Regions from separate parts of the Neobacillus solisequens genome, predicted to be linked through region 2. Evidence: riboswitches for the same ligand, from Rfam matches in the RefSeq annotation. Region 2 holds a riboswitch; each other region holds the start of a gene.
The links. A riboswitch is a leader RNA that binds a small molecule or an ion and turns the genes downstream of it on or off. The one in region 2 is predicted to bind cobalamin.
Positions count from the first base shown of each region.

Region 1 (10,814 bases), on a different contig from region 2:
AAGCCTTAGTTTACTATTGTCTTAAACACCCCGAAGGAGAATGACGGGGTGTTTTTTATTTTATAAAGCATAGGAGAAGGAATGATGTTTACAGGAATAATTGAAGAAATTGGCATTGTTTCAAACGTTCAAAGGACAGGGGAGGCGATTGTCCTGACTATTGAAGCCCAAAAGATTCTTGAGGATGTTCATTTGGGTGACAGTATTGCTGTGAATGGAGTTTGTTTGACTGTTACATCGTTTACAGGAAAACAGTTCACTGTCGATGTCATGCCTGAATCAGTTCGTGCGACAAGTTTGAATGTGATTAGGCGGGGTTCCAAAGTGAATTTAGAGCGGGCCATGGCAGCAGGCGGCCGGTTCGGAGGGCATTTTGTTTCCGGGCATATTGATGGGACAGGGAGAATCAAAAGTAAAAAGTCCTATGAAAATGCAGTTTATTATGAGATCGAGACTGAACCCAATATTTTAAGGTATGTAATTTTAAAAGGGTCTATTGCCGTAGACGGAACGAGTCTGACCGTTTTTGAAGTTACAGAAACTGGTTTCACACTTTCATTAATTCCCCATACGCTCTCTGAAACCGTTCTTGGTTTTAAACAAACGGGTGATATTGTTAATTTGGAGTGCGATATGATTAGTAAATATGTGGAACACTATATTCAACATTTTTCGAAAAGAACATCTGCAACCAAAAACGGCGGGATTACAGCACAATTTTTAGAGGATCATGGGTTTTAATAGTCAGGGCTTCATAGAAGGAGTGAAGGAAAATGTTTGATTCAATTGAAGAGGCGATAGCTGACTTAAAACAAGGCAAAGTTATTATAGTCTGTGATGATGAGGACCGAGAAAACGAGGGTGACTTTATTGCCTTAGCTGAAAAAGCAACCCCAGAAATCATTAATTTCATGGTGACCTATGGAAGAGGGTTAGTTTGTGTTCCCATCGAAAAGGAGTTGGCCCATAAGCTAGATCTAAAGCCTATGGTAGAAAAAAATACTGACTCACATGGCACTGCCTTCACCGTTAGTATTGATCACAAATTTACATCAACAGGTATTTCTGCTTTTGAACGCTCAACCACCATCATGAATTTGCTTAAACAAAATGCGAAGGGTGAAGATTTCAAGAGGCCAGGGCATGTTTTTCCCCTAATAGCTAAAAACGGTGGGGTTCTTGTGAGAAATGGACATACTGAGGCTGCTGTAGACTTGGCGAAATTATCGGGAGCTAAACCAGCAGGAGTGATTTGTGAAATTATGAATGAGGATGGTACGATGGCACGGGTTCCGGAACTTCGTAAAATCGCAGACCGTCTGGATTTAAAGATGATTACCATCAAGGAATTGATTGAATACAGAAAGACAATGGAAACGTCAATGAATCTCAACTTGACAACCCAGGTCTAAATCATGATTGGAGGAAAGTAAATGGGACATTTATATGAAGGAAATTTAGTAGGTTCAGGCCTGAAAATTGGTATTATTGCCGGACGATTTAATGAATTTATTACTGGAAAATTGGTCAGTGGTGCTCAAGATGCTCTGAAAAGACACGGCGTTGGTGAAGAGGATGTAGATATTGCTTGGGTCCCAGGTGCATTTGAAATTCCATTAATAGCTCAAAAAATGGCACACAGTAAAAAATATGACGCTGTTATTACATTAGGAGCTGTCATTCGAGGGTCCACTCCGCATTTTGATTATGTGTGTAACGAAGCAGCTAAAGGTGTAGCTGCTGCCTCTATTAGCAGTGGGGTTCCTGTCATTTTCGGTGTATTAACGACAGATTCCATTGAACAAGCCATTGAACGTGCCGGTACCAAAGCTGGAAATAAAGGCTGGGAAGCAGCGGCATCCGCTATTGAAATGGCGAATCTTTGCCGAACCTTAGAGTTGTAAAAGGCAATATTTTAAAATAAGGCTGTGTTAAAGAACAGAGTTGATTTTTAACACTCTGTTGATTGTAGCGGAAGGTGCGAAGACTCCTCGAAAATGCTAACGCATTTCCTTCGTGCGTGGGTGAATTCTAAGAAGAAAATCAATGTCCTGTGGGAGTACGGTTCTGGAGAGACCCCGCAGGCGCAAGCGCCGAGGAGGCTCGCCGAAACGCCCACGGAAAGCGAAGCACCTGGAGCGGAAATCAACTGACAAGTTTAAAAGTGCCTAAAATAAATGTATACAAATCCTATTCCGTTTTTTATAATGGGAGTAACAAAAAATAATGAAAATAGGTGCTAAAATCCTCGAAAAGGGATTTTTGCTTAAAAGGGAAGTTTGGTAAAAAGCCAACGCGGTCCCGCCACTGTAAATGGGAGCAACCCACAAATTGTCACTATCGAATCGATGGGAAGACGTGGGGAGTGATGACCATAAGCCAGGAGACCTGCCTATTTGAATGCGCCAAATAACCTACGAGGATAGGGAGGTGTGGACGACTAGACTACTATTACATATGTGTTAGTAATTGAATCTAATCAGACCAACATCTCCATTTTGTGTGGAGATGTTTTTTATTTGGTGGCGTAAGGAAGACCTATTATTTTTTGTATAGTAAACATGCAGGGGAGAGTATGAAATGAAGAAATTGTATTCACTATTATTTGTAGTACTATTAACATTAGGGGCTTTGGCCGGTTGTACAGGGGCAAAAGATCAAGTTAAAGAAGAGAAAAAATCCAGCGTGGAAAAGAAATCAGAAAAGGTTTCCTTCCCAGTAACCATTAAAGATGCAGTGGATCAAAAGGTAGTTATTGATAAAAAACCTAAGAAAATTGTTTCACTAATTCCTAGTAACACGGAAATTACTTATGCATTAGGGCTTGGAAAAGAAGTTGTCGGCGTTTCAGATTTTGATAATTATCCAGAAGATACGGCTAAAAAAGAGAAAGTCGGCGGACAAGAAATTAATATTGAAAAAATTATTTCGTTAAAGCCTGACGTTGTTTTAGCACATGCATCTGGTGTACATAATTCAAAAGAAGGCCTTCAACAGCTGCGCGATGCGGGCATCAAGGTACTAGTTGTCAATGATGCGGAAAATTTTGAACAAGTGTATGATTCCATTAATATGATTGGTACTGCCACCGGAGAGAAAAAGAAAGCCGAAGAAATCGTTCAACATATGAAAGATAAGTTGGCGGAAATTAAAACAAAAGCAAAAGATATTAAAGAGAAGAAAAAAGTGTTAGTGGAAGTATCACCATCACCTGAAATTTATGCTCCTGGTAAAAATACGTTTATGAATGAAATGCTGAATTTGATTAATGCTGAAAATATTGCGGGCGACCAAGAGGGCTGGATTAAGATTGAAGAGGAAGCCATGATTAAACGCAATCCTGATGTGATTGTGACTACATATGGCTATTATGTTAAAAATCCAACAGAGCAAGTGTTAACACAAAAAGGTTGGGAAAATGTTAATGCTGTGAAAAACAAGCAAGTTGTGGATGTCAATTCTGACAAAGTTACTCGTACGGGTCCAAGACTTGTTGAAGGAGTAGAGGATCTTGCCAAGGCTGTTTACCCGGAAGTATTTAAATAAACATTATATAGCCTTCTTAGTGGCAGGGATCTTTTTGATTCTTTCTATTTTATTTGGTATTTCGATTGGAACTGTTTCAGTTCCAATCTTTACTATTATTAAGATAATAGGTGCAAAGCTGTTTGGTGGAATCTCGACAAGTGGCATTGACCCCATGTATTCTAGTATTGTCCTCAACATTCGCTTACCTAGAGTGATTTTAGCTGGTCTTGTTGGTGCGTCACTTGCCATTGCCGGTGCTGCCTTTCAGGGCTTATTAAGAAACCCGTTAGCAGATCCATATACATTAGGTGTCTCATCAGGGGCTTCACTAGGTGCAGTCCTAACCCTATTCCTCCAGATTTCACTTCCGCTAGTGGGGATGTTTACATTACCCATTTTAAGTATTGTTTTTTCGTTAATGACGATTTTTTTAGTCTTGTCATTTGCTAAAAAGATAGAGCATTCCATGAGAGTGGAAACCATCATCCTAACTGGAATTATCTTTAGCTCTTTTTTAGGAGCACTGATCTCTCTAATGATTGCCTTAACGGGAGAGGAGCTAAGACAAATCATCGGTTGGCTTTTGGGAAGCGTTTCGATGCGGGGCTGGGACTACATATATATCATATTACCGTTTTTTATCATAGGCTCTGCCATTCTTTTATACAATGCAAAAGAATTAAATGCCATGTCCTTTGGAGAAGAACGGGCTCATCACTTAGGTGTCAATGTCCAAAAAAGAAAGATGATTGTATTAATTTCAGGGTCTATCCTAACGGGGGCAGCAGTAGCGGTGTCAGGCACCATCGGGTTTGTCGGATTGGTGATTCCCCATTTATCAAGATTGTTGTGGGGACCAGATCATAAGTATCTTTTACCGCTTTGCATTTTGACTGGGAGCGGCTTTTTGATTATCGCGGACCTTATTTCAAGAACAATTATATCTCCAAGCGAGCTTCCGATTGGTGTTATTACCTCTTTAATTGGGGCTCCCATTTTTGCCCTTATCTTATTACAGAGGAAACGGAAGGAAAGAGGTGATGAATAGATGTTATCGGTTCAACATGTTTCCGGAGGATATGGGAATGAACTTGTCGTAAAAGATATTTCATTTGAAGTAAAAACAGGTGAATTATTTGGGATTTTGGGTCCTAACGGAAGCGGAAAAACTACTCTCCTTAAACTTCTTAGCGGCATACTGCCCGTCCGATCAGGCGATCTATTCATAAACGGGAAAAAACTGAAGGAATACACACAAAAACAGTTTGCAAAAAAAATTGCTGTATTATCACAACACTCTTCACATTCCTTTTCCTATTCTGTAAAAGAAACGGTTGCACTAGGGCGATACGCTCATCAAAAGGGTTTTTTTCAAAATTGGAGCAATCAAGATGAAGAAGTAGTACAATTAGTCATGAAGCAAGTGGGTATTTCAAATTTTCAGCATAAAGATATTAATGCTTTATCTGGGGGTGAAAAGCAAAGAGTATTTCTGGCACAGGCACTTGCTCAAGAGCCTGAGGTTCTTTTGCTTGATGAACCGACGAATCATTTGGATTTATCTTATCAGAAAGAATTACTGGATTTATTAAAACAGTGGACTTTGGATCATAAATTAACGGTTATTTCGATTTTTCATGATTTAAATCTTGCGGGTTTATATTGTGATCGCTTATTACTGCTGGAAAAGGGAAGGATCAATAGTCTTCATATTCCGAATGAGGTTTTAAAAGAAGAACGAATTAAGGACGTTTATCGGACGCGTATCCAAAAGCAACCTCATCCAAAAGTAGCAGCGCCGCAAATGGTATTGTTGCCAAATGTGTATAATAATGGCCCCACTTATCATGTTACTGAGGATATGCTTCATGTATCCGATGACATTATTTCTTTAAAGTCACCAATCCCTTTGAAGACACTTTCATCTGGTGTAATCGGGTCAGGCGTGGGCTGGCATGATACGTTCGTGAACCGACATGTACATAAGGATTATAATTGCAGTAATCACATTCAAGAAATGACTGATTTTTTACTAGCGAGAGGATTTGAACCTTCGGATACAGTCGGAATGATGACAGCTGTAATCTTGGAAGATGTCGTTTATAAAAAACTAGATGGAGAAGGGTTTTCGATATTTCTCGTCGTCACTGCCGGAGTTGGAAATGCTGTTGATGCCGCACGGAGTCATCTTCATGAAGTTGAAAAGGTACCAGGCACTATTAATACTTGGATCTTTATCAATGGAGAACTGACGGATGAATCTTTTATTCAAAGTATTATGACGGCAACCGAAGCAAAGGTTAAGGCATTGCATGATTTAAAGATTGAAGATAATCGAACAGGAACTATTGCCACTGGTACTTCAACTGACAGTATTTTAGTCGCTGCTACACAAACGGGAAAAATGTTGGACTTTGCGGGGACGATCACTTCATTAGGGAAACTGATTAGTAAAGCTGTTTACGAATGTACTACAGAAGCTATACAAAAATCTCAAAAAAGGAAACAAAAATGTTAGTTTATCATTTAGTTTCAATTAGCATTGCCTACATAGTCGATTTAGTTATTGGTGATCCACCAAAGTGGCCTCATCCAGTAAAATGGATGGGTTCACTGATCGCCTATTTGGAAAAACGTTGGAACAACGGATACGATAAGAAAACGAAAGGGGTTTTGATGCTCCTTTTTGTTTTGTTGACAGTCTTTTTTGTAGTCATCTTAGTAACCTGGATGGCCTATGAAATTCATCCCGTTTTCGGAATTGCAGTGGAAAGTATCATCATATCGACCACCATTGCCCAAAAAAGTTTGCGGAATGCCTCTCTTGAGGTTTATCAACCGCTTATAAATGGAGATTTGGGTGAAGCTAGAACAAAACTATCCTATATTGTTGGCCGTGACACTGATGAGCTTGATGAAGGTGAAATTGCCAGAGGGGCGATTGAAACGGTTGCGGAAAATACGAGTGATGGTGTTACGGCACCGCTATTTTGGGCATTGATTGGCGGTGCCCCGTTAGCTATGGTCTATCGTGCCACGAATACTTGTGATTCAATGGTTGGCTATCAGAATGAGAAATTCCAAGAATTTGGCTGGGCCTCTGCCAAATGGGATGATGTGATGAATTGGATTCCTAGCCGTCTAACTGGATTGGTCATGTTATTGGGAAATCGGCCGAAGATCCTCCATTATCGAAAAGCATGGTCGATTTTGTTTAGAGATGCCAAAAAACACCCTAGCCCTAACAGCGGTTGGGGGGAAGCAGCTGTTGCTGTCATTTTGGGAATACAACTGGGTGGGATTAATTACTATAAAGGTATTGTTTCCAATCGTGCAAAAATGGGGGAGCCCCTTCGACCAATCGTGGCAGAGGATATCAAAAAAGCAAACATGATTTTACATAAAACAGTGTTTCTATTTTTACTTTTTCTTTGGATGGGAGGGATGATGATTGAACTGGCCAGTACATGGATCAAATCCACAATATCTTTATAAAGCAATGGGGCTTCCATTACCTCAAGAGTATGTTGATTTTAGTGCAAACATTAATCCATTGGGACCACCTAGTGTTTTAAAAGAAAATTGGCCTCATTTTTACGATAAATTGATGGTATATCCTGACCCTAATTCATTAAAACTCAAAACCTTCATTTCAGAAAAGGAGAAACTGCCAGCTGAATCACTCCTGATTGGCAATGGCGGATCAGAGCTTATTCATCTTGTTTCTCGGTGGCTGACTGGAAAAACCGTTTTAATCGTGCAACCGACTTTTTCAGAATATGAAAGTGCCTGTCGCGCGAATCAATGCGAGATTCGCTACTTTTCATTAACGGGTCCGGAATTTAAATGGGAAATGAATAAGTTTCGTGAGAGTCTGGCGGGAGTTGACGCCCTGTTTTTTTGCAATCCTAATAATCCTACCGGTATCCACTATTCACAGGAACTCGTCTTAGAGATCATTAAGGTCTGTAATGAGGAACAATGTGTGGTGATCCTGGATGAAGCCTTTTACGATTTTGTTGTGGAATACGAGTCGATGCTTCCTTACATCCATCATTACCCGAATTTAATGATCCTTAGGTCAATGACGAAGATGTTTTCGATACCTGGTCTGCGATTAGGATATTTAACTGCAAGTGCAAAAGTGGTAAGAGAATTGCTGCCTCTACAGCCGCATTGGAGTGTCAATACGATTGCCCTGTTGGCTGGGGAGATTTGCCTTGGTGATCATGACTTTATTTTAAACACTCAGGAGTTTATCGCTATGGAGCGAAATCGGCTATTTGATTTTTTTCAACATCATAGGTTTCTCGTAACAAATTCAACTGTAAATTTTTATTTATTTAAGGATCCAACGGTAAAGAATCAATATGAAATGTTTGAATTCCTGGTGAAAAATGCCATCATTCCTCGCCATACCTTTAATTTTCCAGGTTTAGAAGGCAATTGGCTTCGATTTGCGATAAAAAGTAGAGAAGAAAATACAAAACTCATGGAGGTGTTAGCCCGATGGCGGACATCCCATCCCTTGTATTCATCAGCGGTGGAGTAAGAAGTGGGAAAAGCAGCTTTGCAGAGAAAAAGGCAGTTGAAATTCATAAAAAAACCGGTGCCCGTTTACATTATTTGGCCACCGGTATGCCATCTGATGAAGAAATGGTGCGGCGAATTGAAAAGCATCAACAGGATCGTATTACAGACGGATATCAGTGGATCACGATCGAGCAGCCTACCAGAATTGAAAAAGCACTAGAATGGTTGGGTGTTCAAGATATTATTTTACTAGATTGCGTTACCACTCTATTAAATAATGAATGGTTTTCTACCTCTGCAGAAATGGAGGACACCTTTCTTTTAAACGTAAAAGAAACGATTGTGCAGGGCATTTCCATGTTAAAGGAGCATGCCATGACAGTTATAGTGGTCAGTAATGAGGTCATAAATGATCTACCGTCTGAAAATGAGTTAGTGTTCAAGTATCAAAGAGTGTTAGGACATATTCATCAGGAACTAGTCAGGCTAGCTGATGAAGCTTATTTAGTTGAAAACGGAATCCCAATCAAAATGAAAGGGGAGAAAAGTCCAGCTGTGGATCAGAGGTAAATGAAATTTATAAAAGGATTTTTAATTGGGCTACAATTTTTTACTGCTATTCCAATCACCAAAGAATTACCAATCGATCAGAGCCATTTAAAAAGGACCATTCAAGCTTTTCCACTGGTCGGTTTATTTCAAGGAATTTTATACTCTTTGTTGTTTTTTGTAATGAGAGAATATACGCCGTTTTCCCATTTGGCAATGTCTTTTTTGTTATGGCTGGCGATGATTCTTCTGACTGGTGGGATTCACTTAGATGGTTGGATGGATGCGAGTGATGCTTTTTTCTCCTATCGAGATAAGGAAAAAAGACTAGAAATTATGAAAGACCCACGAACAGGTGCTTTTGGGGTTATTTCGATACTTATATTATTATCCAGCCGGTTCCTGTTTCTCTATGAGATCACGATCACTAATCAGAACTCCGCTTATTTCCTTATCATGACTATTCCTTTTTTGAGCAAAACGATTATGGGGGTTATGTTGTTAACGGTTAAGTCAGCTAAGCAAGAAGGTCTGGGATATTTATTTCAATCTGCTGCGGGAGCTTCTGCCTTAACGATTTACCCAGTTTATTTACTGGTTTATTTTATTGGCAGTTTGTTCTTTTTTAATCATATTTTATTTATGGGCATATTGATATTTTCAGCCGTTGTTTTCTGTCTATTTTGCCGCCGAAAAGCGATGAAATGGTTTGGAGGAATAACAGGTGATGTACTGGGGGCAACTGTGGAGGGGGCTGAATTATTCCTATGGATGATCGTGTGGTTATTACATTATTTCGTCATGGTATAACAGAAGCAAATGTACGAAGAGCCTACCTAGGTTGGACAGATTCTCCTTTATGTCCGGGAGAACCAGTTCTAATGAACCTGAAGGAACATGACATTTATTTTTCAAGTGACTTACCAAGATGTACAGCCACCCTGAATTTGGTGTTCCCACAGGCACATCCTTATTTGTTGTCTGAATTAAGAGAGATGAATTTTGGTGATTGGGAAGGAAAAACGTATGAAGAATTAAAAGATGAACCCCGGTATGAACAGTGGCTAACAGACCCAAGCAGGTACAGTCCTCCAAATGGCGAGTCCTATCAGCAATTTAGCGAAAGAGTGCAGGCTGGATGGAGAAAGCTTGTCCAAATGGTTTTAACACAAACATTTGAACGTTGTGCTGTCATGACACATGGAGGAGTGATTCGGTATTTGTTATCTGAATACGCTCCCGAAATTCAGGATTTTTGGAGTTGGCAAGTACCACATTCACAAGGGTTTGAATTGGCATTTAATAGAAATGGGCTAAGGAGGGGAGAACGATGCACTTTATTACAGGTGGTGCCTTTAACGGAAAAAAAGCTTGGGTAAAGAAAACGTATCAGTTCACTCAAAAGGACCATTGGATCTCCGCATACGCAAATATCTCTCTGCCGTTAGATTTATCAAATGTGAGGGGAGACCTCCTTGTTATAGAAGGGCTCGAAATATGGATAAAACAATTAATCAAGCTATATGACAGTAATTGTAGTCTGGAAAAATGGCGTGAGTGCTTAGATGTCTGGGACACTTGGGAAAAAGCAGACACATGCCGCCAATTGGTAGTTATTGGAACAGATATCTCAAAAGGAATTGTACCGATTGAAAAAGAACAGCGTTTGTGGCGGGATGTCACTGGATGGGTTTATCAAGATTTAGCAGCTAGATCAACCCAAGTGGAATGGATTTGGTACGGTTTGAATCAAACCATTAAAACGGAGAGAAGGGATGAAAATAATGAAGAATACTACACAAGTGAAATTTTATAGTTGGCTGGCTTTATTTATAGCTTTATCGGCAGTAGGTGCCGCCATCAAGGTACCAGCTCTAGTTGGGAGTGTGGCACTTGATTCTTTCCCTGCATTAGCGGCGGCTGCACTGATGGGCAGTGGTCCTGGTGCAATCGTGGCTGCATTAGGACATTTAGTTTCCGCCATGATCAGTGGTTTCCCTTTAGGCCCGATGCATTTGATTATCGCAGCAGAAATGGCCATCCTGGTATGGTTATTTGGTTTCATTTATCGAAAAAATAAAACGATTATTTCTGGCCTTATCTTTATCTTCGGAAATACGATTGTTGCACCGCTTCCATTTATGTTTTTAATAAGTAAAGCCTTTTTTATCGGGATGCTTCCATCGCTTTTTGTCGGGTCTCTC
Region 1 covers NZ_JBKFGJ010000002.1:382,646-393,459, forward strand. The annotation lists gene ribE (riboflavin synthase) at 85-741, shown strand; partial or broken gene ribB (3,4-dihydroxy-2-butanone-4-phosphate synthase) at 774-1,376, shown strand; gene ribH (6,7-dimethyl-8-ribityllumazine synthase) at 1,434-1,904, shown strand; cobalamin riboswitch at 2,218-2,410, shown strand; gene ACI3K6_RS02355 (ABC transporter substrate-binding protein) at 2,581-3,546, shown strand; gene ACI3K6_RS02360 (FecCD family ABC transporter permease) at 3,512-4,576, shown strand; gene ACI3K6_RS02365 (adenosylcobinamide amidohydrolase) at 4,577-6,046, shown strand; gene cbiB (adenosylcobinamide-phosphate synthase CbiB) at 6,040-7,023, shown strand; gene cobD (threonine-phosphate decarboxylase CobD) at 6,980-8,080, shown strand; gene ACI3K6_RS02380 (bifunctional adenosylcobinamide kinase/adenosylcobinamide-phosphate guanylyltransferase) at 8,038-8,631, shown strand; gene cobS (adenosylcobinamide-GDP ribazoletransferase) at 8,632-9,420, shown strand; gene ACI3K6_RS02390 (histidine phosphatase family protein) at 9,378-9,989, shown strand; gene ACI3K6_RS02395 (bifunctional adenosylcobinamide kinase/adenosylcobinamide-phosphate guanylyltransferase) at 9,941-10,426, shown strand; gene ACI3K6_RS02400 (ECF transporter S component) at 10,395-10,814, shown strand, end outside.
Region 1: it holds a riboswitch for cobalamin, as region 2 does, so the genes downstream of both, ACI3K6_RS02355 (ABC transporter substrate-binding protein) here and ACI3K6_RS19805 (cobyrinate a,c-diamide synthase) in region 2, are expected to answer to the same signal.

Region 2 (10,814 bases):
ATTGCAAAATTATTAAATCTATTATCCCCCCTATAAGAATGGAAAGAAGGAGACCGTTATGGGCGAAAAAGGACAAATCAGCAACGTTCAGGCAGCTATGCTTGCAATCACCTCTTTAACTATAATTGGACACTTGATTTTGCTCACCTTGGTTCTTGATCAAAGCAAGCAAGACGGTTGGCTTGCCGGAATCGTTGGTTCTATTTTGAGCTTAATTGGAATTCTAGCCCTGTCGAAATTGGTTCAACGTTTTCCCGGGCTCTCCTTGATAGAAATTCTCTTTCAACATTTTTCATGGATTGGGAAAATATTGGGGATTATCTATTTGCTCTATTTTTATATAATGGCCGTTTTAGGGGTACGATTATTTGGTGAAGCCTATAAAATTATTATGGAAGAGACTCCATTATGGGCCTTCATCTCTGTCATTCTTTTATTAACTGCCTTTATAGTTTATTTAGGATTAGAAACATTGGCACGAATTAACCAAATTATGCTGCCAGTTCTAGTATTGGCGGCTGTATCTGTTGTATTTATGACATTTGTGAATGACAAGGACTATGGCAACCTTCTTCCCATCATGGGCAATGGTGTTATCCCGGTTGCAAAAGGAGCCGTATCCATAATGGGATGGTTTGGAGAATTTGTTATTTTAGGCATGGTTCTGCCATATGTAAAGCGTCCGGAAAAACTAATCAAGACGGGTTTATATGCAGTGGGGTTCACTTTGCTTTTCTTTTTGGGACCAATCACTGGGCCAGTTGCCTTATTTGGCCCTGAAGAAGCGGCAAATATGTCATTTCCGACATTTACAGAGGTTCGTTATATTGAGGCGGGGGAAGTTGTAAATCGATTTGATGCTATTGCGATTTTATTTTGGACTGTTGGTTTAATGGTTAGGATTTCATTATTCTTTTATGGCCTTAGCCTTGGTACCGCACAAGTACTCAGGATATCGACCTACCAGCCACTGATTGTTCCAATAGGATGGTTAATAGGTGTTGGGGCTATTTTTTTCTCTAAAAATTTCATTGAGTTAACAGAATTCCTATTTAAGACCTATGTACCCCTAAATATTTTAATGGGGACGGTTCTGCCACTTCTTTTTATCTTTTGGGCTGTGGTGAGGCGTAAGAGAAAGGTACTGGCTAATGTGTAGGTTTGAAACTGATTTTAAAAAAGTATAGTGAATGGAAAAAGGATATCGAGGGATGTCCTTTTCTTATTTGCTGAAGCTCTACATTAAAGACAAATAATAGAAAACCCTGTCATTCAACTGGCTCCATTTTTAAAGCAGCTAGTAATAAAATCAGTACTGTTAAAATATGTTTGTTTCGATAGTTAGTTTATAATTTGTAATTTTTTAATAACCTTCCCATAACTAAGTGCGGTGAACCGTACCATAAGTAGATGAGGGTGGTTAAAATGATAAATCGAAAATACTAATGAATATAAAGCTCTTTTAGATTTTTTCTGGAACCGTTTCATAATTGATGGGATCAGTTCAAAAATAAGAGGACAATCCGAATTCCATTAATCACACAAATATTAGTTGCAGATGGTGAAGTTTTGTACTCAAACTAACTGGGCTTTAGTTGGAAGGTAATAAATTGTGTGTCCTTTTAATATCAACTATTTCACATATCCAACTTAAATAAAAGTTATGTAAGGGTTTTTTCATAGTTTTTATGGAAGTTATTGAAATTGTGTCTATAATTAGGTTACTATAATAGAAAAATATGAAAATAGGTAAGATGCCAAGAAGGCTTAATAGGGAATCTGGTGAAAGTCCGGAACTATCCCCGTAACTGTAAGTGTGGACGAAATAGACAAACCACTGTATCGGAGTAGAATTGTCCGTGCGGGAAGGGTCGATAGTAGGAAGAAACACAAGTCAGGAGACCTGTCTTAACTATGAAAAGTTTTGATTTCTTCGGGGGTTGAGAAGGTGAGACGTTAGCGTTTGAAGGTACGCCTTTCTAACCTTTTTCTGCTTGCGTTTAATCCGTTCAGCTTTTTGTTGAACGGATTTTTTACATTCAGTTTTCTAACATAGTAGGAGGAGAATAGGAATGGCAAATCGAAGAATTGTAATTGCCGGTACAGGCAGCGGTGTTGGTAAAACGACACTTACCATTGGACTTATGTCTGCGCTAATGAAAAAGGGGTATACGGTACAAGGGTTTAAATGTGGACCAGATTATATAGATCCAAGTTACCATACAGCGGTTACTGGCAGAATTTCCAGAAATCTTGACAGCTGGATGTTAACTGAAGAAATGGTAAAAGAAATTGTAAGTAAGGCTGGCGAAAGTACGGATATATCTATTATTGAAGGAGTAATGGGATTCTTTGACGGAAAAGATCCCTTAAGAAATCAAGGCTCAACTGCAGAAATAAGTATGATCACCGAAAGTCCAGTTGTATTGGTAGTCAATTGTGCTAGTATGGCCCGAAGTGCTGCTGCTGTGGTAAAAGGATTTCAGGAGTTTCATAGCGGGACAAATATTGTTGCAGTAATTGCCAATCAGGTGGGGAGTGAAGGACATTATCATATTGTCAAATCAGCTATTGAACAGGGGTGTGGCATCCCAGTCCTTGGTTATTTGAAACAAACTCAAGAGCTTTCCATTCCGGAGAGGCATTTAGGATTGATTCCATCGATAGAACGAGGTGAATTGAAGCCCTTTTTTGAAAAGCTAGCCAGCTTGGTTATAAAAACGATAAATGTTGATGAATTATATAAACTAGCACAAGCCCCTCCTTTAGTGGTAAAAAAACCCCATTTTAATAAAATAGAGCATCGTTCCGTTCGTCTAGCTATTGCCAGAGATGCAGCTTTTAATTTTTATTATCAGGAAAACCTAGAGCTGTTAGAAGCCTTTGGTGCCGAGCTCATTGAATTTTCTCCGCTAAAAGGCGAAATTCTGCCCGAGAGGATTGATGGCTTATATATAGGAGGAGGATTTCCTGAAGAATTTGCCCAAGAATTGGCAAATTATACTGATACAAAAAATTCCATCCATTCTGCGATTAAAAATGGTTTGCCTACTTTAGCTGAGTGCGGGGGTTTTATGTATTTAACGGAATCTATTGAAACAACAGATGGGAATAAGTACGAAATGGCAGGAGTTATACCCGGGAAGGTAAAAATGCAAAAACAACTTGCTGCCTTGGGATATCGCGAAATTAAAGGAGCGGACGAAAACTTTCTGCTAAAAGGTAAGCTGATTGCCAAAGGCCATGAATTTCACTATTCAACCTTTCATCCGAAAGAGGAATGGAAACATGCCTACCTAACTTCTGGGATCCGCAGCGAACAACAAGAAGGATATATGAAAGGGAACCTAATTGCTGGATATACCCACCTCCACTTTGGCTCATGCCCTGAGTTGGTTGAGAATTGGATCAATAAATGTAAGGAGTATCAAGCAAATGACTAAGGCGATTCCTCTTATGTTTCAAGGAACTAATTCAGATGTAGGCAAAAGTGTGATAGTCACTGCATTTTGCCGCATTTTTGCACAGGATGGACATAAAACGGCTCCGTTTAAGTCACAAAATATGTCTTTAAATTCTTACATAACGATTGACGGAAAAGAAATTGGCAGAGCCCAGGGAGTCCAGGCGGAAGCAGCTGGCATTCAGGCAACAACGGATATGAATCCTATTTTGTTAAAGCCTAACCGTGAGTATCAATCACAGGTGGTGGTCCATGGGAAACCCTATCTGAACATGGAAGCCGGCGCCTATCGAAGTGATTTTTTTCAAATGGGATTAAAGCTGATAAAAGGTTCGCTTTCCGTTCTGTCCGAAAAATTTGAAAGGATTGTGATTGAAGGAGCCGGCAGTCCTGCAGAGATAAATTTAAATGATCGGGAATTAGTGAATATGCGGGTTGCCAGAATGGCTAACGCACCGGTGATTTTAATTGGAGATATTGACAAAGGCGGTGTATTTGCCAGTTTAGTAGGAACGCTTCAGCTAATGGAGCCTGAGGATCGTGATCGGGTTATCGGGGTAATCATCAATAAATTCCGGGGAGACATCAGGCTTCTCGAATCTGGGTTAACATGGTTTGAGGAGTATACCGGTAAACCTGTTCTTGGGGTTATCCCCTACTTAGATCATTTAAATATTGATGCGGAGGATTCATTAATATTAAACCAATATTCTTCAAACCCAAATAGAGAAAAGGATCTAGATATTGCTGTAATCCAATATCCAAAAATTTCCAACTTCACCGATGTGGATCCATTTTTTGCTGAGCCGGATTGCCATGTCCGCTTTGTTACAAGAGCCGACCAATTACATAACCCTGATCTGATGATACTACCAGGTAGTAAGAATACCATCGAGGATTTATTGTTTTTAAGAAAAAGCGGGCTTGCCCAAAAAATAACCGAGTTACAGACCAAGGCAGTCATTTTTGGTATCTGTGGCGGCTACCAAATGCTCGGTGAAAAAATTGCAGACCCGTTTGCCATCGAGTCTATGAATCCCGAATTAGAGGGCCTTCAATTGCTGCCAATTCGGACAACTATCACAAAAGACAAAAGGACCGAACTATCAAATGGGACTCTAACTCTTTTTGACAAGAGGTTCGATGTTACAGGATATGAGATTCATATGGGCGAAACAGAGTCGATAGGAGAAAACTTGGGCCTTATCGATTTATACGGCCAATGGGATGGGTGTAAAACGACAGAAGAAAAAGTGATAGGTACCTATTTTCATGGTATTTTTCATAATGACGAGTTTCGCAAGGAATTCCTTAATCAGCTTCGTGGTGCAAAAGGGTTGGAGCCAATCGAAGAGCGTGAATCTTTTACTCAATTGCGGGAGGAAGCGTTTGATCGCCTAGCGAGTCATGTCAGGAAACATGTAAATGTACCACTAATCGAACAGAAAATGTTAGAATTTCAAAAAAATAACGGATGAGGTGCAAGAGGGATGGAAAAAAGAGAAAATAAAGCAAAACGAGGTCTTACGCTAGTATATACCGGAGATGGAAAAGGAAAAACAACAGCCGCCCTTGGCCTGGCAGTCCGTTCAGCCGGTCAAGGAAAGAAAGTCATTGTGATCCAATTTATCAAATCTCCAGAAAGTAAATCTGGTGAAAGAATCATGTTTGAAAAATTGGGAATCGAAATCGTTCAAACCGGAGTGGGTTTCACCTGGACAAAAACACCTGAAGAGCATCGAGATGCATTCCAAAAAGCCTGGGCATTTGCTAAAGAAATGGTTCAATTTGGCGGTTATGACCTTGTCATATTGGATGAACTGAACAATGCCCTGGCAATTGAAACATTCCCAATTCATGATGTTCTGCCTTTGGAAGAGGTGCTAGAGCTGATTGAAAAGCGCCCTAAAGGAATGCATCTGGTTATTACAGGCCGTTCAGCCAAGGATGAAATTATCGAAAAATCCGATTTGGTGACGGAAATGAAGCCGATGAAGCATTATTATGACGAAGGTATTCCTGCCGTTAGAGGAATAGAGTTTTAACTCGAAGCGGATTCACCGTTATAATGTTTAACACTAGGGAGCTTCATGTCATGAGATCAGGAAAAGGTTGTTGTAATGGAACGTTTGGTGAGCTTGTACAAGGTCAGCTGGGGGACCGGCCTTTTTTAATTACTATGCCAATCCAGGGCTTGCGAAGTGAGGCCTTATTTATCCCAGACCCAACTTTATCGGAAATATTGGGGGAGAATTCGAAAAGTAAAGCCAAAAAAGCAGCGAAATACCTTTTACAATTTTATGGGCTGCAGTGGGGAGGCCGTTTGGAGATTTGTTCAAACATTCCAGAAGGTAAGGGAATGGCCAGCAGCTCCGCCGATATTGTGGCAACATTAAAAGCTATCGCAGACAGTTTTTCCATTCCACTTTCAAAGGAAACCATCTCAAAAATAGCAGCAAAAATTGAGCCTACTGATGGAATCATGTACGAGGAAGTTGTCGCTTATGACCATATTCACGGTGAATGGATTGAAAGCTTTGGTTTCTTGCCACCATATACACTAGTAGGGCTAGACCTAGGTGGAACCATAAACACCATCGAACATAATCAAATAAAGAAAACGTATAGCGAGCAGGACAAAGATCGATTGATCGTAGCCTATGACTTGATCAAAGAAGGATTCAGGCAAAATAATATATCGTATATTTGTAAGGCTGCAACGATAAGTGCAAGTATTAATCAAAAAATATTGCCCAAACCTATTTTTAACCAACTGAAAATGTTGGCTGAACAGGTTCAGGGTGGTGTCGTAGTTGCACATAGTGGCACTGTTGCAGGAATCATGATGGATCATAACATAGCGAAAAAAAAAGAGGTAATATCTTGTATTTTAACAGAGTTCCCCACCATTCAAATGTTGGGCCCCTTCCATAATACAGAATAGTCCAGGCGAAAGCCTGGTTTTTTTAATATGCAATGTTAAACAACATTGATGATTCTTGTACCCGGTTGATTGGAGCGGATGGTTCGGAAATTAACAGACAACTTTAAAGGGCCCTATAATAAAAATCAAAAAGAACTGCAGTAATAAATACAGACTTAAAGAATAAATCTTTATTAATATAGGGGGTGTGACATGAAAAACCATTTGGAAAATAAGCAGTCATTTAAAAAATCAAAGAAGGTTCATCAGGCCACACCTTATACAAATGCAAAAAAATTAGTCATGGGGTCTGTACTTGCTGCCATCACCACCCTTTTTCAATCTGCAGGAGTTTTTACAGGAATTGGTTTTGCGTTTAGTATATTGGCGACCCTTCCAATTGTCCTTTCAGCCATGCTCTCTTTAAGAATAGGATTCATGTCTTACTTTATCACGATCTTATTATTAGTCATTATGCAGCCGAGCGAATTGTTTGTGTTTCCTTTTACCACTGGTTTATTAGGGATTGCCCTCGGAGCTGCCTTTAAATTTTATCACCATTGGCTGCTAATTCCTTTTTTTGGAGGAGCAGCGTTATCCATCGGGATATTATTCTTATTATATGTATTGAAATTTCCTGTTTTAGGTCCAGATGTATCTTATACAATTGATCTAAAAATAGTTGTCATTATTCTGATTTGCTCAATCATCTACAGCTTTGTATGGACTGGTTTAAGCAAAAGAGTGTTCAAATTAATATTTCCAATGGAGAAAAAGTAGGTAGGGCATGAAGATGCACTTCATAGATGAAGTGTATTTTTATAGAGCAAATGATCCAATTCTCCAAATGTGTGATCTATATCACTAACTCACAGTGATTTATCTAATATAATCACTGTGAGTTTAGTGTTAATACATAAGGAGTGATTATGTTGTTAGATCAAAAAACAATTGACATTATTAAATCAACCGTACCTGTATTAGAAATCCATGGAGAAGCCATTACCACTCGATTTTATCAATTGATGTTTGGAAATCATCCTGAGTTACTTCATATTTTTAACCATGCAAATCAAAAACAACGGAGACAGCAAAAGGCACTCGCTGGAGCTGTGTATGCCGCAGCAGCGTATATTGATAATCTTGAAGCTATTCTGCCTGTCGTTAAGCAAATCGGCCATAAACATAGAAGTCTAGGTGTAAAATCCGAACACTATCCTATTGTTGGAAAGCATCTCTTATTAGCGATTAAAGATGTATTGGGAGATGCCGCAACTGATGAAATTTTAGCGGCATGGGAAAAAGCTTATGGTGAGATTGCCAATGCCTTTATTAGTGTAGAAGCAGAGATGTATGAGGAAGCCTCTAATCAGCAAGGTGGATGGGATGATTTTCGTAACTTTGTGGTGGATCGTAAAGTTAAAGAAAGTGACGTCATTACCTCATTCTATCTTAAAGCAGAGGACGGTAAAGAAATTCCAACTTTCTTGCCAGGCCAATATATCAGCATTAAATTAGAAATCGATGGCGAGGAATATACTCATATTCGTCAATATAGTTTATCGGATGCACCTGGGAAAGACTATTATCGAATTAGTGTGAAGAAAGAGGCAGGCACTGCCAATCCTGATGGAAAAGTATCCAATTTTCTGCATAATCAGGTAAAAGAAGGCGACATCCTAAAGGTGAGTGCCCCTGCAGGTGACTTTGTTCTTGATATGAATCATCATACTCCTGTAGTTTTATTAAGCGGCGGGGTCGGTGTAACACCAATGCTAAGTATGTTAAAAACAGTCGTAAACGCTCAGCCAGAACGAAAAATATGCTTCATCCATGCTGCTGCGAATAGTAATGTTCATGCACTAAGGGATGAAATCAAAGAAATTTCTAAGCTCGAAACTGTAGATTCAATTGTTTTTTATGATTCGCCAACTGAAGATGACCGTATAAATAAACGCTTTGATGTTGAAGGTTTTGTCACAAAAGAGTGGCTTGGGGAAAATGTTCCGGTAAAAGAAGGCGACTTCTATTTCTGTGGACCTGTTCCATTTATGAGAGCCATCAACCAGGCGTTAAAGGATTTAGGTGTAAGTGAAGATCGAATCCATTTCGAATTCTTTGGACCAAAAGATAGTCTTGAAGAACAAGAAGAACGAATTACTGTATAGAATAATAGAGTAGTCAATGGGGCTCCATATTTTTTGGTAGCCCCTTTTTAAAAAGTGAACAAAAAATTAGAAATCATTTGACAACTTAAAATAATTGTATATAATTAAGTTATCCATAGTTATTAAGATGTTTACCTTTTGGAAAATACCCTTTCAAAAAACGTTAACAGTAGATAATGATGGACAGGAAAATAAATCAACAATAAAACTGTATTATTTGCTATGACTCTATTCACATAGAGCAGTGAAGTGAATATAAGCCAGTTGTATAAAGTAGATTCCTATATATTAGGACTCCTTTTACAACTGGCTTTTTATTGTTCCTGTAATTAAAAAACTATTTCAGGAGGAATGAAAAATGAGTATTGCAGAAAAGAGTAAATTGAAATTTGAAATGGTGACGGAACATTATCAAGTGAAGGCACACACACAATCCAATCGTTTATATCACATTGAATTATCGACGGAAAGTCTAATGAAATTTTTTGAAGCAGTAAAGAAAGAAAACTATTCTGTCCAACATTTGGAATATACTCCTTATGCTCGTCATATTATCGCATCACATTTATTGGATCAAGTAGGAGAAGAATTCGGTGCCTTACTTCGAAGTATTGTTCACGATCGTGAGTCTGGTGGATTTACACTTGGTTTGAACGGGGTTACAGAAAATACCGATGATTACGTGATTTTCTCAACTGCTGTTTCCCATCTAGTAGGTATTCCGAATTTTGATGCTATGACTGGAAAATACTATGCGCGTTTTAGCGTGAAAGATACAGATAACAGTGATTCTTATTTACGTCAGGCTTATCGTTTATTTACACTTCATACTGATGGTACCTTTGTCGATGAACCGACTGACTGGCTATTAATGATGAAAATGGTAGAACAAAATGCACGTGGTGGAGAATCAAGATTATTGCACCTAGATGATTGGAACGAACTAGATAAATATGCTTCACACCCTTTAGCTAACCATAAATTTACCTATAAAGCACCGAGCAGTAAGAATGTGGGTCAGGAAGTTGAGCGATTGACATTCTTTAATTATCATAACAAGCCGGGGATTTGTTATATTGATCAATTCGTTTATCCAGAGACAATTGAGCAGTCAAAATATTTGAGTGATCTTTCTAATTCGATGGAGAACGATGAAAATGTGATCGAGTTGGAACTTCCTGTAGGTGATTTAGTCGTGGTAAATAATATTTTTTGGCTACATGGCCGCGCAGCCTTTGAAAAGGATCCAAATTTATACCGTGAGTTACTTCGTCAACGTGGACGATTTAATGAAAATAATCTATAAATCTCTTAATTAACTTATAGAGAATTCATTTTCTATCCCTAGGGTGGAAAATGAATTCTTTTCTTTCAACTATTAGGCATTGGAACAGTTTTTAGTAGAAAAAAAGGGGGCTTTTTTGTGTTTGATTTTGCGATTGTAGGGGGAGGTATAGTTGGCTTATCGACCGGTATGGCAATTTATACACGATTTCCTAACGCTAAAGTAGTCGTGATTGAAAAAGAATCAGCTATTGCAGAGCATCAGACAGGTCATAATAGTGGGGTCATTCATTCCGGCATCTATTACAAGCCAGGTAGTTTTAAGGCACGATTTGCCCGTCAAGGCAGCCAATCAATGAAAGAATTTTGTCAAACTCATGGAATTGAGCATGACATTTGCGGGAAGGTCATTGTTGCTACAAAGCCGGAGGAAATGCCTCTATTAGATAATTTATTTAAGAGAGGCCTTGAAAATCAACTTGATATTCAAAAAATTAGTCCGGAAGAATTAAAAGAGATTGAACCCCACGTTAATGGCTTTGGGGCTATACGTGTTCCCCAAGCTGGTATTGTCAATTATCGTCAAGTTAGTGAGAGATTTGCTGATACAATTGAAGAAAGTGGTGGAGAAATAAGGTTAAATACAAAGGTAGAAAAAATAGTCGAAGAAGTCGATCAAGTGAACATTGAAACAAACAATGGTACAATAAAGGCACGTATGGTAATCAACTGTGCCGGTCTCTTTAGTGATCGTGTTGCTTTAGCGGCAGGGTATAAAACAGATATGAAGATTCTGCCTTTTAGAGGTGAGTATTATAAATTAAAACCGGAAAAGCGGTATCTTGTAAAACATTTAATTTATCCTGTTCCAAATCCTAAATTCCCATTCTTGGGTGTTCATTTTACCCGGATGATTACTGGAGAAGTGGATGCAGGACCGAATGCAGTGCTCAGCTTTAAACGGGAAGGTTACAAA
Region 2 covers NZ_JBKFGJ010000021.1:73,427-84,240, reverse strand. The annotation lists gene ACI3K6_RS19815 (hypothetical protein) at 1-36, shown strand, start outside; gene ACI3K6_RS19810 (GerAB/ArcD/ProY family transporter) at 59-1,159, shown strand; cobalamin riboswitch at 1,736-1,925, shown strand; gene ACI3K6_RS19805 (cobyrinate a,c-diamide synthase) at 2,073-3,443, shown strand; gene ACI3K6_RS19800 (cobyric acid synthase) at 3,436-4,941, shown strand; gene cobO (cob(I)yrinic acid a,c-diamide adenosyltransferase) at 4,954-5,508, shown strand; gene ACI3K6_RS19790 (GHMP family kinase ATP-binding protein) at 5,559-6,407, shown strand; gene ACI3K6_RS19785 (hypothetical protein) at 6,600-7,166, shown strand; gene hmpA (NO-inducible flavohemoprotein) at 7,319-8,554, shown strand; gene glaH (glutarate dioxygenase GlaH) at 8,913-9,860, shown strand; gene lhgO (L-2-hydroxyglutarate oxidase) at 9,978-10,814, shown strand, end outside.

Region 3 (10,814 bases), on a different contig from region 2:
TCTTATTCAATTAACGATGTAAGTTACTTGAAGAGGGGGAAGATATATGGACTATTATCTTGTTATATTTTTTTGTTTTGCTATTACACTTCATAATATCGAAGAAGCAATATGGTTGCCTAAATGGTCACAGCAATCTTCAAGGTTTCAAAAGCCAGTTTCTTCAAGTGAATTCCTTTTTGCTGTTATTTTTATAACTATTTTGGCTTATTTATCTGCATTTAGTTTTTTGTATATGCCAGAATTAGATTTTGCGAAATGGATGTTTATTGGATTTTTAGGTTCAATGATTTTAAATGCTATTTTTCCGCACCTTATTGCGACCATATTGATGAAAAAGTATGCACCAGGACTTCTCACTGGTTTATTACTTAACCTTCCAATAAATTCATTAGTTATCTATCAAATGTTTTCAAAGAATATAATTATATGGAAAGAGTTAATCATATCAACATTTGTAGTAGGAATTATTTTATTGGCACTTATTCCTTTTTTGTTTAAAGTGGGTGGCAAAATAACTCCTTCTTAATAGGTTGATTGAGGATTAAAAACTTTATTGAAATAGGCAAAATATTTATGTTTTTTGAAAATTACTTTGACAGCTCGTGTTTCTAATGCTATTATGACTATTAAATTCAGAACATTATAAACTATTAAAACTCTTATGAAGAGAGGTGGAGGGACTGGCCCTGTGAAGCCCGGCAACCATTCAACAATTTTGTTGAAAAGGTGCTAATTCCTGCAAAGCATTTTGCTTTGACAAATAAGAGAGGATTCCATAAGTGATGAAGACCTCTCTATTTTCAAATAGAGGGGTCTTATGTCTTTTTCTAATTTAAAATTAAATATCAGATGCATAGGTGCTGTGAGTATGATCTACACAGCTTAAAAGGGAAGACCGGTGAAATTCCGGCACGGTCCCGCCACTGTAATGGGGAGCGACTTATCATGAACCACTGTTTCATAGTTTGAAATGGGAAGGGATAAGAAGCGATGAACCAAAGTCAGGAGACCTGCCTGTTGTATGCTCTTGTACTCTACGGATGTATAGGGAGGAGTGATGAATACGTGTTGAGAAAACCAGATGGTCTCAACTCTAGTTAGCTATGCGTATAAATCTCTCTTTTCTAATTGAAAAGAGAGATTTTTTAGTTGAAGACGAAAATACAAACATAGAAGGAGATAAAAATGCGATGAATAAAGTGAAAAGCTCGAATTTGGGTTATCCGAGAATTGGTGAAAATCGTGAATGGAAAAAGGCTCTCGAACAGTTTTGGGGTGGTAAACTAGAAAAAGAGGCGTTCTTAAAACAGGTCGAGGAGATTCGTTTGCAGCATCTTCAAAAACAAAAGGATAAAGGAATTGACCTGATCCCAGTCGGAGACTTTAGCTTGTATGACCATATTCTTGATACTGCTGTTATGTTCGGTCTAGTACCGAAGCGCTTTAAATACGATGGAGGTAAAGTATCACTTGAAACGTATTTTGATATAGCACGAGGCACTAACGGTTCGGTTGCATCTGAAATGACAAAATGGTTTAACACAAACTATCATTATATTGTTCCAGAACTGGACAGAGCAATACCTTCCCTTGTCGAAAATCGCCCACTTCAATTTTATAAAGAGGCAAAGCAAAAACTTGGTATTGACGGAAAGCCTGTTATCTTAGGACCTGTAACATTCGTAAAGTTGTCAAAAGGGTATAAAGAAAGTGAGTTCCATGCAGTTGTAGATCAATTTGTACCGCTTTATGCTGAGATTTTACGTGAATTGCAAAAAGAAGGTGTAGAGTGGGTACAAATCGATGAACCAATTCTCTCTACAACAATCTCAAAAGAAGAGGTAGCATTATGTAAAGGCGTTTATAGAACGTTGCATGAGGCGGCACCAAACGTAAAGGTGATTTTACAAACATATTTTGATAGTATTGAACATTTCGAAGATGTCATTTCACTTCCTGTTCAAGGGATTGGTCTTGATTTTGTACATGATCATGGTGAGAATCTTATTGCTTTGAAAAAACATGGTTTCCCAAAAGATAAGGTGCTTGCTGCTGGAATAATTGACGGACGTAATATATGGCGTGCGAATCTAGATGATAAATTATCCACCCTAGCAGAGATTACAAAAGTCGTTTCAAAAGATCACCTTATTGTACAACCTTCATCAAGTTTATTGCATATACCTGTGACCGTTAAAAGTGAAGAATCACTCGATGAGGTATTAAAGGAAGCATTATCATTTGCTGATGAAAAATTATATGAAGTCGCTGTCCTTACAAAAGGTATACAAATTGGAAGAGATGCGATACAAGAAGAAATGGCGGCAAGTACAAAAGTGATTCAAACTTTAAATGAATCATCTTTTCGATATAACAAACAAGTTCGTGAAGCCATTCAAAAATTGCCTAACTATAAAGTAGAACGTGAAGTACCATTTCATGTTCGTCAAAAGATTCAAGAAGAGGCTTTTCAATTGCCACTTCTACCAACCACAACAATTGGAAGCTTCCCACAAACCCAAGAGGTAAGAAAACAGCGTTTAAATTGGCGTAAAGGCGAGTTAACGGATGCGGAATATGAAGAATATATTAATGCAGAAATAAGAAAATGGATTGATATTCAAGAAGAGCTTGGCTTAGATGTGTTTGTACATGGAGAATTTGAACGTACAGATATGGTTGAATATTTTGGAGAAAAATTAGCCGGTTTTCAATTCACAAAATTTGGCTGGGTTCAGTCATATGGTTCCCGTTGTGTAAAGCCACCTCTTATTTATGGGGACGTGTCTTATCAAGCACCAATGACAGTTAAAGAAACTGTATATGCACAATCGTTAACAACCAAGCCGGTAAAAGGGATGTTAACAGGTCCAATAACAATATTAAATTGGTCGTTTGTACGGGATGATATTTCACGCTATGATGTTGCCAATCAAATTGCGCTTGCGCTTCGAAAAGAAGTGGAAACACTTGAGGCTCATGGAATCCATATGATTCAAGTCGATGAGCCGGCAATTCGCGAAGGACTACCATTAAAACGTGAAAACTGGGAAAGCTATCTGAACGCTGCCGTTTATGCATTTAAACTTGCTACCACCTCAGTGCGAAATGATACACAAATTCATACTCATATGTGCTATTCAGACTTCGAAGAGATTATCGATGCCATTAAAGCACTCGATGCTGATGTTATTTCAATTGAAACCTCAAGAAGTCATGGTGAATTAATTCATGCCTTTGAAGAAAATACGTATGACAAAGGTATCGGTCTTGGTGTATATGACATTCATAGCCCACGTGTACCAAAGCTTGAAGAGCTGGTAAGAAACGTTGATCGTGCTCTTCAAGTACTTGATCCGAAGCTGTTCTGGATTAATCCTGATTGCGGTTTAAAGACACGCGGTATTAATGAAACGGTGGATGCACTTAAGGTGATGGTTGAAGCAGCAAAACAAACAAGGGAAAAGCTTAGAACAAAGCACACTATTAATTTATAAGAGATTTAAAGCATTAACGAGATCTTTATTAGGTCTCGTTTTACTTTGAGTTAAATTATAATCCCAACAATAATTTATGTGGCGGAACTGTTTTAGGAATATTTAAATGACCTATTCAATAACAATAGAATAATTGCAGTATTTAAGGGGGCCTTAGCATGAACGGACAAGAACGCGAATTACATGCTGATACAGGGGTTACATCTGGGCTATTCGTTGAGCGTTCATTAAATGAAATTCGTTTTTGGGCTAGGATCATGAAAGAGCATTCTTTATTTCTTCGATTAGGTTTTAGAGCAGAGGATACACAACTCATTCAAGAGGCTAATCAATTTTATCGTTTATTTGAACAAATCGAACAAACTGCCTATTCCTTCAATAACCAAACAGACCCCGAACAAATAAGAAGGTTTAATTCCGAGGTACAACAAGCTGCAACGAATATTTTCGTATTTAAAAGAAAAGTATTAGGATTAATTCTCACATGCAAATTACCTGGGCAAAATAATTTCCCACTATTAGTTGACCATACAAGTAGGGAAGCCAATTATTTTAGAAAAAGATTAATGGAATTAAATGAAGGAAAATTACAACCGCTTCCAGATGCCATTATTAAAGAAAATGTCTTCTTTTTAAGGATTATGGCAGATCACGCCAAATTTATTGGCCATCTCCTTGATCCATCAGAAAGGAAACTAGTTGATTTAGCACGCAATTTCAGCAATGATTTTGATCAATTGCTGTATCAAGCAAGAGATTTAGATTCTATGAAGCCACAATCTCAAACAGTTCCTCTTTTAGATCAATTCCTTGATCAAAATCGGGTGTCGGTCGCTTCTCTAAGGGACTTTAAGAGAACAGCTCGTGATTTAATTGAGCAATGTAGAATAAAGAGCATTATTCATCCTTTATTAGCAGACCATGTTTTCCGGGAAGCTGATAGGTTTCTTGAAATCATTGATATGTTTGACGCGCATCTTACAGGCAGTACACAATAAACTAGAAAACAGCTAATGTTAGAGAATGTGTAAAGCATTTGGTCTTGAAAGTAATAATCGAGTTGCTGCAGCAGCTCTTATTTTTTTTGAAAGGTTTTGGGTCAACGGTTCAATAAGTTCATTTTTCCGTTTTTTCTAAAATTATAACACATACATAATAGACAAGATTCCATTCAAAAACGACTTGCATATTATACAACGAGGTGATTTCACCATGAAAGTTAAGTATGCAGAAAGAGGTACTTTTGATCCGGATAAAGCGGCTAGGGGACTAATTGAATTGTTTAATAAAACCTACAAGCAAAATAGTCAAGAAAATAAACCACCTGATAGAGCGGAGATTAAAGCAAAGTAAACTTGTGTACCAATATGGTATGCGGTTTTTTTTATTGTTTTATATTATGGATGGAAAAACCTTAAACCAAAAGTTTAAAGGATCCAGTAAATTTAGAAATGTAACAGATGTAAAATGGCTGGATGGTTCGTATGTATATGAAGTAAATAAAAGCCATGGCTTATTTGTTGAATCTGCTTTAAAGCCGTTGTCAGATTACGATGGCAAGGTGTTGGAACAGGAGCATATTGATATTGAATATAAGTTTTTCATTGGGGATGTTGTTCAAGTAAAGGGATATGAGGCAGACCTTTTCAAAGTAGTTGGTTTCCGGACAGAAATTTGGCGTTCTAAAGATGATGCGTGGGAAGATGTTATTTATGAGCTCTCCAGGGTTCATGATGGGGAGTGGCTTGAAGTCGGGGAGGACGAACTTACTTTAATCGCCGATGCGGAAAGTGCGGACACCTTTATTCAAAAACTAGGTCTCTTATACTTAGTGAATAAGCAGGAAAAAAACAATTCTAAGTCGCAAATAAAGAATCAAGTTCGCCAATCAGAGCTTGAAGAAATCACCCGAAAAAAAGAAAAGAAGAGATTGATAGATGATCTATTAGATCTCTATAATGATTATCGAATTTTATATAATTTATTTCATGACCAGGAATATTATCAGGTCATGCGGGTTATCTTGAAAAAATTGAAAGCCATCTCAAAGGAAGACGGAAAAAGCCATGTATAGCTACCATCTGATGATTTCAACTAATAGGTAGATGACGAATGGAATTCCCGCCCATTTAATCATAGAAAACATGGTATCTGTTATTCTTTCAAACCATTTAATGATATGACTTTCTTCTTGATTCAGATCATTTCTTAAAGCTTCTAACTTCCATTTTAATTCTGACATATTCTCACACCTCTAATGGTTGTTTTTACTTATCTTATGCTTGTCCATTCTTAAAAAGACTTCCTTTTTAACGTTGTACACAAAAGCACGAAATTATATCAGAAGCTTTTTTAAGTAACTAGCATGAAAAAGCTTTATGGTTCATACATTCTGTAAAAAGGGGGCGATAGCTTGAAAGAAATTGAGGTTTTTATTGATACAGAAGAGATTGCAGAATTTTTCTTTCATGAGCTGGTAAAAAGGGGATACGTTCCCAGTGAAGAGGAGTTGGAGGAAATCGCAGATATTACCTTCGAATATTTAATTGAAAAAAGTATTATTGATGAGGAAGTAGAGGACGAGTAGGTAATATCTATTTTAAAATTAGGGGATTTAGTTATTCCTTTATGATAAATCAACCGAAAGGCGTGCATCTTATTGCCCGCTTTTTGTTTGTGTTCCTCAAAGATAAAAGGGAAAAATTATGAAATCACGAAACCTTTTATTAGTGGCTTCGTATAAATGATTACGAAGACGGAGGAGGGAATAGGATGTTCAAAAAGATCATTAAATCGATTATCCAAAGTAAGTTGGGTTCTCATCATAAACACCATCATTACGGTTCGTCCAGTGATGCTTGGAAAAAACAAAAATATTATAAGCACAATCATATGGGGCATCATCATTATAAAAAGAAGCATAAAAGCGGCAGTTTCTTGTCTAGTTTTTTTAGCAGTTAAACGATGATCAAAAAAGTGATGTTATTGCTTTCCCATATTTTAGAGAGACCTTTTCATTCAGCTGATGTAATTGCTGGACGATACGAAGTGATTAAGCATTTAGGGGCTGGCGGTTATGGGCACAGTTATCTAGTGTTTGATGAAAAGACTGGTACAAAAAAGGTATTAAAAGCACTTCGCCTTCATAAAAGGCTTACTAAAGAGGGAAGAAATGGATTTGAGGTTGAGAAGAAACTATTAGGCTCACTTGAACATCCTGGATTTCCAAAATATTATGAGGATGGAATGCATAATACCATCCCATTTTTTACGATGGAATATATTAATGGAAAGAATTTTGAGCAGCTCATTTTTTATGAGGGCTGGAAAATAACTGAATTAGAATCTTTTACAATTGCCTCCAAATTACTGGAGCAAATTGACTATTTGCACCGAATGGGAGTCATTCATCGAGATATTCGAATTCCTAATGTCCTATTAGACGGGACTTCGATTCGACTAATCGATTTAGGATTGGCTAGACCGTTAGATGGTTCAAAAAAGAAGAAGGGTCCCAGCCAAGATCTAAGAAAGGAGCTAAACTTTCAGGCAGATTTTTACGGGCTCGGTCATTTTCTACTGTTTTTGCTCTATTCGAATTTTTCCTTTGAAAAGAATCAGCAAGAAAAATCGTGGGAAGAGGAGTTAAATATATCGCCACAAGGCCAGCAAATTATAAAACGGCTACTCCAAATAAATCCTGTATACGAGAATTGTGATCAAGTAAGAGCGGATATACATCTATTAACGAAACAATTAGGAGGTATGAAACATGTCATTCTTTAACAAAGTTTTTGCAAGTGTGGGGATTGGATCAGCAACTGTGGATACAAAGCTTGAAAAGGAAACGTATATGCCTGGAGAGACGATTAATGGGGTAGTGGAGATAAAAGGTGGAAAGATTGATCAACAAGTAGATGATATCTATCTTTCTGTGAACACCACTTATTTACGGGAATCAGATGATCGTAAATATTCTGTGACCGCAACGATTGACCGTTTTCGTGTGACAGCCCCTTTCACCATTAGAGTGAATGAAAGAAAAGAAGTTCCATTCTCATTCCAATTGCCATATGATACACCATTATCCATTGGTAGGTCTAAGATATGGGTGAGCACCGGTCTAGATATAAAAGGTGGAGTGGATCCAAGTGACAAGGATTATTTAAAAGTGGTCCCTAATCCGTTAATGACGGCTGTGTTTAATGCTGTTGATCAACTCGGTTTCAGAATACGTGAAGCAGATTGTGAAGAAGCACCAAGAAGGCTGCGTGGACGTTTGCCTTTTGTTCAAGAATTTGAGTTTGTCCCAACATCAGGTCCCTTTAGAGGAAAACTGGATGAACTTGAAGTAGTCTTCCTCCCATCAGGTAACGGTGAATTAGATATTATGTTCCAAGTTGACCGAAGAGCGAGAGGTTTAGCCGGCTTATTCTCTGAAGCAATAGGAACGGATGAAACCAACGTCAGGTTATCCATAACCAACCAGGACATGCCATATCTACAACAGAAAATTCAAAGCGTAATTGAAAGATATTCTTAGAAAATCAAAAAAATTGGATTCGACAAAATTAGTGGAAATTTGATGAAGGAATTTTTAATGGTTATCTCCAATTATTAGAATAGTCAAATAACTCTTTTGGTTGGAGGAGATCAAATGATCAAACTATTAACAAATAAAAGTGGTACTCATTATGATGTGACGATCTTTCAAACTCCAAGGCAGCGGGAAAAAAAAGGGCATAAACAAGTTTATAGAACAACTATTGAGGCCAATAGCCGAGAAAATTGTTTGAAGGAAACCTTTAGTCGATTTAATGTAACCGATCGAATTCCCCTAAACTATAAGGGCAGATTCTTGACTACCGGGGATATCGTCCTAATTGATGAAGGACGTGGTGGACAGCATTACTATCAATTAAAACCAGGTGGCTGGTTTCCTATTAATCGAATCCTCTTGCTTTAACATATAAAAACCTAAGGGTAGCTCCCTTAGGTATTTTTTTAGTGGTTAGCGTTTACGTCCGCCGCTTGCTTGGTTTTCTTTGGCATGGGCCTCATGCTCGGCTACAATCGCTTCGGCAGGAATATGATTATTTTTTTTCGGTGAATTAATGCGGCTGCGATGCTTTTTTCCCATAATGGATCTCTCCTCATTTTATATTTGTGGAAAAATACATAGTGCTTTCTTTGGAGCTATTAATAGAATGCCTCATTTTTAAAATTTCATGACAGAGGGATAAAAAGTATGAACAGATTATTAAAAATTACATTTTCATGATTAATTCTTTGTTAATTTTAATTAAAAGATGTTATTCTAAACACTAAGGGTTTTATTTTTATTATGTTACAATTGTTTTAATCATTTGGAAGTAAGCTTAAGGTTGTAGAAATAGGTTTTAGCCCATTATGTTATTTATTTTTATGGTTATTGAAAGTGGTGAAGGCTTTGGAAGAAGAGAAAAATGAACAACAAAAAGAAACTCAAGAGCAAGCAACTGAAAACAAGTCGGGGTATATTCGCCTGAAAAAGTTCCACTTTATTATGCTGTTGTTTTTAATTGTGTTTTTATCAGCTGGAATAACGACCGTAGCCCTTTCGTTTGGTGATGAGAAGGTGGTTACCGTTAATAATGAAAGAACTGAATTCAGCAAGCTGTACGAAGCATATGATACATTAAAAAAAGAATATTATAAAAAACTTGATGATCAAAAGTTAATTAACGGGGCAATTAATGGTCTTGTGGAATCATTGGATGATCCCTATTCTGATTATATGAGCAAGTCAGAAGCGACAAGTTTTCATAACAGCATCTCCTCTTCGTTTGAAGGAATTGGTGCTGAGATTCAAGAGAAGGACGGACACATTTTAATTGTATCACCAATTAAAGGGTCTCCTGCAGAAAAAGCCGGTTTAAAACCAAATGATATGATCCTATCGGTTAATGGGAAATCCCTTCAAGGAATGACTTCAAGTCAAGCTGTCACTTTAATTAGAGGTAAAAAGGGAACAAAAGTGGAGCTTTCCATTCAACGTCCGGGCTCAGAAGCACCGATCAGTGTTCCGATTGTCCGGGATGAGATACCAATTGAAACCGTTTATGGTGAAATGGTAGATGATAAAATCGCTAAAGTTCAAATTACAAGTTTCTCCAGCAATACTTCAAAGGAACTGGTTACAACCTTAAATGATTTGCAGAAAAAAGGGATGCAAGGATTGGTTTTAGACTTGAGACAAAATCCAGGAGGATTATTGGACCAAGCTATTTCCATATCAAGTATGTTTGTTCCTAAAGGAAAGCTTATTGTGAAAGAAGAAGATCGAAACGGGAAAATCAAGGAAATTCCTTCCCAGAATGAAGGTAATCCTAATCTTCCGCTTGTTGTCTTAATCGATAAGGGAAGTGCAAGTGCGTCGGAAATCCTTTCAGCAGCAGTAAAAGAGTCAGCTGGAGTACCGCTTGTTGGAGAGAAATCATTTGGTAAAGGAACAGTACAAACGGCATCAAACTTTAAAGACGGTTCAAATTTGAAATACACGATAGCGAAATGGTTAACGCCAAATGGCAACTGGATTCACAAAAAAGGGATTAAACCTGATTACGAGGTCGCACTTCCTGAATATGCAACTTTGTCAATTATTAACCCTGATAAAGAATTAGCCCTATCATCCTCCTCCACAGAGGTCCAAAATGCGCAGAAAATGTTAAAAGCAATTGGGTATGACCCTGGGCGTGAAGATGGATTTTTCGATGAAAAAACAAAGGCTGCCGTAATCGCATTCCAAACAGCCAATCAATTACCTGCAGATGGTGTTTTAAAAGGTGATTCCAGCATGAAACTGATGGAACTGTTACGAGAAAAAATTCAAGCTAATGATACTCAGCTGCAAAAAGCGGTAGAGGTATTAAAAGGAAGAATGAAATAGAGGAAAAATCCCGATTCGATGAGAGTCGGGATTTTTTATTCATGAAAAAAATGAATGAGATGGAGAACTTCAGGTAACTCTTAAAATGTAGTATTTTTGTCTGCTGAAGGGGGAGTTACGTGAAAAGGTTTGTCATCATCCTTATATTTTTTCAGATCCTCCTAAATGGACCACGGGTCGATGCTACGTCTGAAATTAGTTATAAGGTGGAAATGCCAAATTGGAAGGAAGTTGACCGGATTCTGCCCCGGTATTCCAAGTTTACAGTGATGGATGTAGAGACGGGTAAGCGGTTTCGTGTTCAAAGGCGTGCAGGAAGTCATCACGCAGATGTTCAACCGCTGTCTGTTAAAGATACGAAAATCATGAAATCGATTTATGGAGGG
Region 3 covers NZ_JBKFGJ010000002.1:127,429-138,242, forward strand. The annotation lists gene ACI3K6_RS01100 (HXXEE domain-containing protein) at 47-529, shown strand; SAM riboswitch class I at 660-770, shown strand; cobalamin riboswitch at 842-1,034, shown strand; gene metE (5-methyltetrahydropteroyltriglutamate--homocysteine S-methyltransferase) at 1,194-3,500, shown strand; gene ACI3K6_RS01110 (DUF2935 domain-containing protein) at 3,659-4,498, shown strand; gene ACI3K6_RS01115 (hypothetical protein) at 4,713-4,853, shown strand; gene ACI3K6_RS01120 (hypothetical protein) at 4,900-5,574, shown strand; gene ACI3K6_RS01125 (hypothetical protein) at 5,575-5,742, opposite strand; gene ACI3K6_RS01130 (YozD family protein) at 5,914-6,087, shown strand; gene ACI3K6_RS01135 (hypothetical protein) at 6,273-6,461, shown strand; gene ACI3K6_RS01140 (serine/threonine-protein kinase) at 6,465-7,286, shown strand; gene ACI3K6_RS01145 (sporulation protein) at 7,273-8,043, shown strand; gene ACI3K6_RS01150 (YodL domain-containing protein) at 8,158-8,466, shown strand; gene ACI3K6_RS01155 (hypothetical protein) at 8,512-8,640, opposite strand; gene ACI3K6_RS01160 (lmo1851 family serine protease) at 8,950-10,428, shown strand; gene ACI3K6_RS01165 (hypothetical protein) at 10,548-10,814, shown strand, end outside.
Region 3: it holds a riboswitch for cobalamin, as region 2 does, so the genes downstream of both, metE (5-methyltetrahydropteroyltriglutamate--homocysteine S-methyltransferase) here and ACI3K6_RS19805 (cobyrinate a,c-diamide synthase) in region 2, are expected to answer to the same signal.